2 regions of the Lacticaseibacillus rhamnosus genome follow, and region 2 is predicted to be linked to the other one. Evidence: riboswitches for the same ligand, from Rfam matches in the RefSeq annotation. Region 2 holds a riboswitch; the other holds the start of a gene.
What was found. A riboswitch is a leader RNA that binds a small molecule or an ion and turns the genes downstream of it on or off. The one in region 2 is predicted to bind thiamine pyrophosphate.

Region 1 (5,362 bases), 1.4 Mb from region 2:
TCAACTGTTGGCCTGAATACATATATTGACGCATTTTATGGCGCAACCTTGGCAGTCTATGCCCTGTTTCCGTTAGCCGGATTGGTATTTGCCATTAAAAGCCCGCCGTTTTCTCTGCTGACAAAGCTCGTTACGACCGGAGCATTTCTAGGTGACTTGATTCTGGTGTTTTGGGCTAATGCGAATAGGTCAGATCCTGCAATCGTTGTTCGAATTGGCCAGTTGTGCGGTGTACTGGGCGGAATTGTTTGCGCGCTCGGCATTTTTACTTTGAAAAATTTGAAGCAACGTCACTTCTTTTTGGCAAAGTCGAATAACTGAGCTTCTCACGGACGGATTGACACAAACAATTTTGAAAAATGGGGTGGGCTTATGCTGGCGAAGTTGCGAAGAGTGAATCTGCTATCGGTGTTTCTAGCAGCTAAGGGAACATGCTTCATCTGTGGTATTTTGGTATTATGTTATTTCCCCAGTTTACAATTCAAGTGCAACACCCTGACGACTAGACCATAAAGGCCATGAAGACCTATTCTTGTTAGTGCTAGCTAAACAAGAAAGCAGGAATCTTCATGACCCACTCTCAGACTAACACCCACAAGCATTACCAACAACTCAGTTTTAGCGACCGTGCTACAATTCAGGCCCTTCAGGCTGCTGGTGACACCGCGACCGTGATTGCACAGAAGCTTCATCGCAGTAAAGCGACAATCTCACGAGAAATCACGCGTGGATCTGTAACTCAGCTCGACTCGAAGCGTCACTCGCATCAAGTCTATCTTGCGGAAACTGCCCAAGCCATGCACGACCGTAAACGCGATAGAACCGGTCACTACGCCTTTCTTAAGACCGGCCGTGCGTTCTTCAAGGCTCTCGCCAGGGAGCTTACTCGTAAGCCGCGCGTACACAGCGTTGATAGCTTCGTACACTTCTATCGCGACCAGGGCAAGGCTTGCCCTTCAACGACAACTGTGTATCGCTACATCGACGCCGGGCTGCTTGAGCTAGACAACATGACACTTCCCAAGAAGCTCCGACGCCGCATCAAAGGCTATAAGAACGCCCACAAGCGCAAGAATAAGAAGATATACGGCGACTCAATCGAGTTGCGTCCTGCGGCCGTGAATGACCGCACAGGCGTGGGACATTGGGAAGGCGACTTGGTCAAAGGTATTCGCTTAGCTGATGAGCCAGCATTAATGACGCTCACAGAACGGTACAGCCGGACTGAGATCATCGTCAAGATTCCTGACTATCATGCGGGCACCTGCCTTAAAGCCTTGCAGGACACGATCGACGACTACGGGGCCAAGGAATTTGAGAGTATCACTTTTGACAATGGTTCCGAGTTTGCCAAGTTATCAGAGATTGTTGGAACCCAGATTTACTTCGCACATCCGTACTCGCCTTGGGAGCGTGGCACAAACGAGAACGCCAATGGACTGCTTAGGGAATTCTTCCCGAAAGGGAAGTCTCTCAGAGCAGTTACCCTGGTTGAAATTCAAGCAGTCCAATCCGCACTGAACCATCGTCCCAGACGTATTCTGAACTATCTTCGCCCATGCGATTACTACCGATGCATGGCGTAACAGCCTAGACCACTATCAAGAATTCGTTATCATCGTTGCACTTGACTTGAAAATTGAGGGTATTATGTTATTTGCTCTTTTATGTATTGCTTAACGTTTATCTAATTCCCTCGGGTGACTTTTTGGGCAATATTCCCGCAGTTTTAAGAGGAGAATTATGGCGGGTGGTGACGAGCAGCGTTTTTCATTATGATTGGGAAAATCACCTATTGCCCAATATGTTCGCCATTATAATTTTAGGACCGTTTATTGAATGGAAACTTGGTAAGGCTGCGTTCGTCATTAGCTTCTTTATCTGCAGTTGGGCAGGGGAGTTGCTGTTTTGCTTTGGATTTGGAGGATTTATTCAATCACACCTAGGAATTGGCAGCTATGTTGAGCGGTTTAATGGTGTTTCGATGTCGGTATACGGATTATTTCCATTAGCAGTTTTGGCACTTGTAACTAGTAAACCTGCCTTTTCACCGTTGACAAAAGTTGTTGCATTTGGCGTAATTCTTTACGTTTTCACAACCGGATACTGGCCTTATCAAGAACTATCAGACACGAGAATCTATGAGCAGATTGGGCATTCGTGCGGTTTTCTTGTTGGCATTGGATGTGTCTTGGTGATTTTGATACAAAGGAATCGGAAGAAACGATTGACGCATTTGTGCGAGCCAATTGAGGCGCTCCGTGGTGATTAGGCTTAGAAATTGACAGCGTCTAGTCACGGTTGATTTCCAAGTGCTAGCGGTTTCAAATAAAACATGCTATACTGCCTTTACAATCGAATAGAAACATTTGGGGTGCTGAAAAGCTGAGATAATACCCATGGAACCTGATGCAGTTAGTACTGCCGCAGGGAAATGTCGCTAAGATCAATCGTTTTATGACGATGCTTATTTGTGATTTCATGGACCCCGCCAGTGTTTGGTGTCGGGTCCTTTTTCTTTGAGTTGACCTGTTCGCTAACCGATTGGCGGGAGAAGTTGATGGAGATTCACACATAAACATGGTTATGACTGATTGTGACTGCTTAGGCCCCCGTCTGTCTTTTGTTCGAAGAAAGAGGGGCTTTTTTGATGGATAAATGGTCTTTGCGTGACGTGGTCTTGTTGGCGTTTTTAGCCTTCTTGTTTGGTGGTGTCTTCATGGGTGCCGATGCAATTTATGCCGTGTTGGCGGCGGCTTTGACACCACTGGGCTATGCACCTTTTGCTAACGAGATTCTGTTTGGTATGTGGGTGATGGCTGCACCGATGACGACCATGCTGTTGCGGAAGAAAGGGAGTTCAATTCTTGGTGAGTGTCTGGCTGCGTTGGCCGAAATGCTTTATGGCTCTTATTTTGGCCCTGCCGTTTTGCTATCCGGTTTTGTTCAGGGACTAGGTAGCGAGGCCGGATTTATTGTGACGCGATACCGGCGCTATGACACGGTGAGCTTGCTTTTGGCGGCAGTGGGCACCACCTTGTTTAGTTTCACTTATGAATACTTCAAGCTGGGTTATGGCGCGTACAGCTTCGGCATGATCTTAGGCTTGGTCACGGTACGTTTATTGTCCGTTATTTTCTTTGGCGTCGTTTTGGTGCAGTTGGTCATGAAGCTTTACGAGCAAGCAGCCGGTGTCAAGCGACTTGCTGGCAGGTAAAAGCCAATGGGAATTAGGTTGAAAGATTTGCAGTTCCACCGGGAAACGCCGTTGTTTGATCACCTGAGTTTTGAGTTTGCGACAGGTGCGTTAACGGTCCTGACAGGTGATAGCGGTAGTGGCAAATCCACATTGCTCAATTTAATCGCCGGGTTTGCGCCGATGACCTATTCCGGCACGATTTTGCTTGATAATCATGATCTCAGTGGAGCCAGTATGCAGGTAAAAGCGCAGCAGGTCGGGATGTTGTTCCAAAATCCTGATCAACAATTTACCATGCGGACGTTAAGCGGCGAACTTGCCTTTGCGTTGGAGAATCTCGGCTTGTCTGCAACAGCCATGATCCAAAGAAGTAAGCAGGCCGTGGCGCTGGGCGATACGCAAGCGTTGTTAAATCGTGACTTGCAGACACTTTCCGGTGGTGAAAAGCAGCGGGCAGCATTAACCGTTTTGCTAGCGATGAATCCGCCCATTTTATTGCTGGATGAACCGTTTGCCAGTATTGATCCGGTCAGTCGCCAGCAGTTGATTACCAAGTTAGGGCGATTGCGCGATGCTGGCAAAACGATTGTGATTGCGGATCATGATTTGCGTGATTACGCCGGAGTAGCCGATGCGCTAGTTGCTTTGAAAGACGGCCAGCTGACCAGGCTGCCACTCACAACTTTGACCACGATTCCCACCCAGTTTGACTTAACTCAAGCCAATGCAGCCACCGTTTCGTTGCTACGATTTGACCAAGTTGTCTGCGCCCGGAATCACCAAATTTTGGTGCAGGCTCCGACATGGCAGTTTAATACCGGTATCACGACTTTGACAGGCGCTAATGGTAGCGGCAAGTCAACCTTGCTGCGGGCAATGGTGCAGTTGCATCCGTATCGCGGCCGGATGTTTCTCGACAGCCGCCGATTACGCCGCACTAAAAAACTGTACCGGACGATGACATTGGCGGTACAGGATGCCGGCAAGCAGTTTGTCACATTGACTCCCGCCGATGAACTTGCATTTGGGCCAGCCTTGACGCCAAAAGTACGCAAACGCCAGGCAGCTGCCCTTGCCTATTTGGGATTGACAGAAAAACAAACCGGCAGCCTGTATCACCTGAGCGAAGGCCAGAAAAAAATGGTGCAGCTGATCGCAATGTTAAGTCTGGAGCGAACTTTTTTGCTGTTGGATGAACCGTTTAGCGGATTAGATGAACGTGCCTGTGCTTTTTTTGCCGCGTGGATCAAGGAAAAAGCAGCTAAGCAGGCGTTTTTGATTGTGACGCACCGACTGGCTCCGCTAGCTGGCATCAGTCACCAGCATGTGGCACTTGCCGATCACCGGTTACACATTCTACAGGAGTGACATGATGCCAGTAAAAAAGACCAATGCAGTAAATCTGAGTTTATTTATTCTGCTGCTGACACTTGAAATATCTTTTAGCCATGCGGTGAGCCTTAATGTGGCGTTGATCGGACTGGCAAGCGGTTTTTTAATATGGCGGCGGGCGTTTAAAAGTCTCGTCGTTTTGGCCTTGTTACCGTTGATCCCGGCTGCCAGCACGTATTGGGCAATTACCCTGCATGGTACGGATACGACTTACGCTTTGCTGCTGTGGGTTCGCACCTATGCTTTCACCGCGTTAGGGTTGGTGTTTCTTATCGGGGTTGACTTAGAGACCTTGCTGTTATGGCTGGAGCAGCATAAATTATCCCCTAATTTTGTTTACGGATTACTGGTTGTGATTCACGCCTTGCCGCAGATCATGCATGAAGTGGCTGCTATTCGTGAGGCGAGTCTGTTACGTGGCCAAAAGTTGCACGCGTGGTCGCCGATGATTTATGTGAAGGTGATTTTTGTTGCTATGTCGTGGCAGGACCAGTACGTCAAAGCCATGTATGCCCATGGTTATACCGAAGGAGCAACGCGAACGGTTCACCAAACCATCCGTAGTTCATGGCGCGGCTTGATCGCCATGGTGGGGGGCTTTGTCCTTTTGAATCTAATTGCCCGTTAGTTTGAGGATCAAAAAGACGTGGTCGTGCGATGTTTAAGCGATTGTGCAGCGGCCGACACCGCCCGCGACAGACTAACGCGAGCTATAACAAAATCATTAATGAAGGAGTGCTTATGAAATTTTCCAAAATTGCCCGGCAACAA
Region 2 (5,362 bases):
CTAATTCAAAGCGATAAGTTTCCATGTTGACATTGGCAAGCAACTGATCGCAAATCGTATCGACTTGCTTTTCTACCGCTTCTTTGGTGCCGGTCAGCTTTAATTCAAAATATTTGCCGTACAACACATCGTCTACATTGTGATAATCCATGCGGGTCAAAGCAGTCTTGATAACTTCTGCCTTTGGGTCTAATACAGAGGGTTTGTACGTCACATAAACTTTAGCTTTAAACATGAGCCGCTCCTTTTTCTTGTAACCTGGCAAGCACTTCTTCATAAACAGGGGTTAAGGGACCGCGCGCTTGGCGGAAAACATCTTTATCAAGCGAATCACCGGTCTTTTGATCAACCAGACGGAAGTTATCCGGTGACAATTCATCGGCTAAGACCAAAGTGCCATCCGTTAACGTGCCATATTCAAGTTTAAAATCAACCAACGTGATCCCGACTTCATCAAAACGCTTGGTCAGATAAGCATTCACGCGATCAGTCAAAGCCCGAACTTGTTTGAGCTGTTCCGGGGTCGCTTCGTGTAAAGCAAAAATCTGGGCTTCGTTCATGAACGGATCGCCTAATTCATCCGACTTGTAATAATATTCATGAATTGGCGGATCAAGCTTCATCATCGGCTTGACATTGAACTTGGTCACAAAATGTCCGGACGCGTAATTGCGCACCACAACTTCTAACGGCAGCATGGTCGCCTTTTTAACAATCATGGTAGTGGCATCGGGAGAATCAATATAATGCGTAGGAATTCCGGCTGCCGTCAATTCTTTAAACAACAAGGTCGAGATGGCGCGATTCAATTCACCTTTGTGGGCAATCTGCGCCTTTTTCTCGCCGTTTAATGCTGTGGCCTGATTCGTATACGTCATCCATAAAACATCCGGATCATCTGTTGCAAAAACCTGCTTGGCCTTGCCGGTATATAGTAATGTGGTCTTTTTCACCATGCTGCCTCCATTTGTTTAAGTATGTCCATAACATCGCGCGCATCGGTCACCGTGATGTGGCCCATTTTACGGCCAGGACGGATCTCGGCTTTTCCATAATCATGCATGTGCCATTCTGGATGTTGCGGCCATTTTGCCTTGGCTTGGGTGAGATCATCGCCAAGCAGGTTTCGCATCACCGCTGGCTGCTTTAAGGTAATCGGCGGAATCGGTAGTCCGCAGATACTTAAAATGTGAGCGTCAAACTGGGAAAAGTTGCAAGCTTCAATCGAATAGTGGCCGGAGTTATGTGGGCGTGGTGCCAATTCATTTGCAACGACATTGTCACCTTCGAGAAAGAGTTCGACCCCAAGAACTCCGCGTAAGTCGAGTCCAAGTGCGATTTTAGTCGCCAGATCATCAATCTTTTCAGCCAAAACCGGTGAGATATGAGGTGCCGGTGCTAGTGTGAGATGCAAGATGTGGTTCTTGTGGCGATTTTCAACAATCGGGAATACCCGTACTTGATCGCGGCCATCGCGGGTAATCATCACCGAAGCTTCACGGTCAAACTGTTGGCGTTTTTCCAAAATGCAGGGACCGTGGGCTAGCAACTGCTCGGCTGCGGGTACATCAGCCATGGTGTTGATGTCTTGCTGACCATGACCATCATAACCGCCAGTCGTGGTTTTTAAGATGCTTGGCAAGCCGATTTTCTCAATGGCCGCTGTCAACGCCTCAGGCCGATCGACTGCCACAAAGGGGGTGACCGGTACACCATGCGTCTGCAGGAATGTTTTTTCCTTGATGCGATCGCGGGTTGTTGCAAGAATAGCTGTTCCTTGAGGGATTCGGGTTAAATCACGTACTGCTTCCAAAGCTGCTAAATCAACATTTTCAAACTCATAGGTTAAAACGTCCGATTCTTTAGCCAACTTTGTCAGTGCCGCTTGATCGTCGTATGGTGCCGTGATTTGAAAGTCTGCTACCTGACCGGCTGGTGAATTCGGCGTCGGTTCCAAAATGCCAACTCGATAGCCCATTGTCTTGGCACTTTGGGTTAACATACGTCCAAGCTGACCGCCACCGATAATCCCAATCGTGGCAGGTGAGGTAACCACATCAATCATTAAGTGTGGCCTCACTTTCTTCAGCCCGTTGCGTTTGTGCCTGACGGAAGGCCGCCAGCCGCTGACTTAATTCAGGACTTTGCAAAGCGAGGATTGATGCCGCGTACAAAGCAGCGTTCACAGCGCCGGCATCACCTATTGCCATCGTTCCAACTGGCACACCTCCTGGCATTTGCACAATCGACAACAAGCTGTCAACGCCATTTAATGTTCGTGTTTTGATTGGAACACCAATGACCGGTAGCAGCGTGTTAGCCGCTAACATTCCCGGTAAATGGGCAGCACCACCTGCACCCGCAATAATCACGCCAAAACCTTGATCAGCAGCATGTTTGCCAAATGCCGCCAGCTGGTCCGGCATCCGATGAGCTGATATCACGTGCTTTTCATAAGGAATATCAAGCGCCTCTAACTGTGTGGCAACTTGTCGCATGGTCGGCCAATCTGAACTTGATCCCATGACCACGGCTACTTTTTGCATCTCGTCCCCTGCTTTCTTTAAGATGTTTTGAGAATAGCACGTTAAGCAACAACATTCAACACTAAAATAGAACTATAACGCATATTATTCGTTTTAATGTTCGTGTTTTGCTCAAACCTGGTCGAGAACTCCAGCTTTTTAAAGCAAAAAAATAGCCTTAGAGACAATCTCATCTCTAAAGCTAACTTATTTTGAGAGCACACTTATCCCCCGACAGCGCCTTAACAAACTAATTGTTTTAGGCTGCTTTAGTGGAAAGTGATTTACCATCCTTTGCTATAAACAGTTGTGGTGCCACCGTGAGTAAAATACCAACAACCACGATTGCCAAAACGGTGCTGAACAAAGCCGATCCACCGTTGACGATCAGTGAATAAATCCACACATTCATGCCTTTTGGTGCGTAACTGCCCCAAAAAACAACTCCAGCGATGAAATGAATGAAGTACTTAGCAAAGGTTCCGACAATAATGCCAGCAAAAGCATAGCCGCTAGCTTTTACTTTCTCACCGCCGCGGACAGCCTTTTGAAATGATGCAAAAGTCAAGCCCATCAAGCCAACCAGCGTAAAGGCAATTGGATATTCCAAAAAGCCTTGAACCGGATTCAAAACACTGCCACCACTAAGGCCGCGGAGGATCAAATCAAGAATCCCCCATACAAACCCGGCCCACGCTGCAGGAATTGCCCCGCGCCGCATCGCCAAAACCGCGATCGGAATCAACCCATAGTTCAATTCAATCGCCGAAACACCGGTTGTATGCGGAATATAAGTCAACGCCATTGCAAACGCCGCAATAATCGCTGTTTCCAAAATCACAACCAGACGCTTATGTTGTTGCATAAAAAAAGCCTCCCAGTGAATCCCCACTCACAAAGAAGGTCGTTTCCGACATTCACAAATCCCTACGCTCGCACTAACGAACAGGTTCGAAGGGTCCGGGTCTCCCCGCTCTCAGCCAATGGCTCCCCTTTGTGAAGGTTCATCTAATTAATTGATACATTGTCATCGTACCAGACTTTATAAAAAGCGCAAACATTTTGTCCAGAACAGAGCGTGAGCCAGCCCGGTTAGAAACCGGAGCATAAGTGGCCTTGAGCGTGATGACCGGGTTTTGGTCATTGCGCTCAAGGTCCTTATGTGCAGGTTTCTGGGCTGGCGAACGCGTTTATGAGCGTATACTGGAGCGCTTAGAAACCGGAGCATAAGCGGCCTCAGACGTGATGGCCGGGCTTTGGCCATTGCGGCTGAGGTCCTTACACGCAGACTTCTGCGCCGGCGAACGCGTTTATGAGCGTTTACTGGAGCGCTTAGAAACCGGAGCATAAGCAGCTTTGAGCGTGATGGCCTCCTCTTAACCATTGCAGTGTGATCCATACATCCAGCTTTCTGCGCCATGAAGCACGTTATGGTAAACGCATTTTCCAAATTCACAAAGCAACCGGTCTCACCATCAAAACACACCGCACACCTCACCAAAAATTTTCAGCTCAACTTCAAAGCTACCGACTCAGACGAATTTTTTCATCCCGATGAAGTGTCTCCAAAGATTTTCCTGCTGTCTCCGGCACACACAAAATGACAAACAGCAAAGAAACGAGATTGGTGCCAATGAAACAAACAAAAGTCCAAAACATACCAATGCCTGCCAAGCCGATCGGGAAAAGAACGCCGACCGCAAAATTAGCGAGCCACAGGAAAAATGTCGCCGTTCCCATTCCCAAACCGCGTAATTGCTCGGGAAAAATTTCGGATAGAAGCAACCACGTCATCGGGCTAATAGCGCCTTGGAAGAACGCTAGAAAAATCATCATCATGGTGATGGTTGTAAATGCGCGCCATGAAGAGCCTGCAGGTAAGCGGCTCGCGAAGGTCACGCCAGTAATTGCAATACTAGTCCCGATTAAGCCGATGATCAGCAATGGACGCCGCGGAACATGCTTTAGCAACTGTAAGGTGACAAGGGTTGCTGCAACTGCAGTTACCCCATTGGCAATATTGGTGATTAAGGCACTATTACGACCAAATCCGGTCATTTGCAAAATCGAGGTACCGTAATACATCATGACATTGATCCCGGCAATCTGCTGAATCACGCCCAATCCTATTCCGATTAGCACTAGCCGCCGAATCCACTTAACCTTAAGCGCCGTGACCCGGACTTTCTTGTGTTTCGCGCTGGCCGCAATGGTTTGCTCCAAATGATCAAGTTCTCGCGGAACCTCTTGCGGTGCACGAAGAACCGACAAGCTCGCCTTTGCAGCTGCCTGTCGCCCTTTCATGACTAACCACCGTGGCGACTCCGGGACAAAATAAATGCCGATTCCCAAGACAATAGCAGGAATAACCGCCAACACAAGCATCCAGCGCCAAATCCCAGGCATATCACCAAAGTTTGTCCCTAACACGGCATTAAGGATGAACGCAAGCAACTGACCGGTGACGACCATCAATTCATTTTGGGTCACCAGCCGCCCGCGATGGCTTGTTGGCGCAATTTCGGCTAAGAAACTTGGCACTAACACGGAAACGCCACCAACCGCTAATCCTAGAATCAATCTTGCCCCAATCAGCCAAATAGCACTTGGCGCCATTGACGAAGCAAGCGTTGCCAGAAAAAATAATCCGGCTAATCCAGCAATTAACCGTTTGCGTCCATAACGATCACTAATACGCCCCACTAAAACAGCACCAAATGCTGCCCCAAGTGTCAAACTGCTGGTCACCCAGCCTTGCTGACCCGGAGCCAAGTGAAGTTCACTGGAAATAAATGGCAAGGCACCATTGATGACGCCGGTGTCATAGCCAAAAAGAA

Region 1: linked by a shared signal. The riboswitch ahead of EL173_RS01795 (ECF transporter S component) and the one ahead of thiT (energy-coupled thiamine transporter ThiT) in region 2 are both predicted to bind thiamine pyrophosphate.

Annotation. Positions count from the first base shown of each region.
Region 1 is NZ_LR134331.1:363,515-368,876, forward strand. Features, by position in the region: gene EL173_RS01775 (rhomboid family intramembrane serine protease) at 1-321, shown strand, start outside; partial or broken gene EL173_RS15270 (rhomboid family intramembrane serine protease) at 373-465, shown strand; gene EL173_RS01785 (IS30 family transposase) at 570-1,586, shown strand; partial or broken gene EL173_RS01790 (rhomboid family intramembrane serine protease) at 1,646-2,272, shown strand; TPP riboswitch at 2,361-2,450, shown strand; gene EL173_RS01795 (ECF transporter S component) at 2,651-3,217, shown strand; gene EL173_RS01800 (ABC transporter ATP-binding protein) at 3,224-4,567, shown strand; gene EL173_RS01805 (energy-coupling factor transporter transmembrane component T) at 4,572-5,219, shown strand; gene tenA (thiaminase II) at 5,333-5,362, shown strand, end outside.
Region 2 is NZ_LR134331.1:1,810,873-1,816,234, forward strand. Features, by position in the region: gene purS (phosphoribosylformylglycinamidine synthase subunit PurS) at 1-235, opposite strand, end outside; gene purC (phosphoribosylaminoimidazolesuccinocarboxamide synthase) at 228-956, opposite strand; gene purK (5-(carboxyamino)imidazole ribonucleotide synthase) at 950-2,065, opposite strand; gene purE (5-(carboxyamino)imidazole ribonucleotide mutase) at 2,058-2,546, opposite strand; gene thiT (energy-coupled thiamine transporter ThiT) at 2,785-3,390, opposite strand; TPP riboswitch at 3,432-3,529, opposite strand; gene EL173_RS09265 (sugar porter family MFS transporter) at 4,050-5,362, opposite strand, start outside.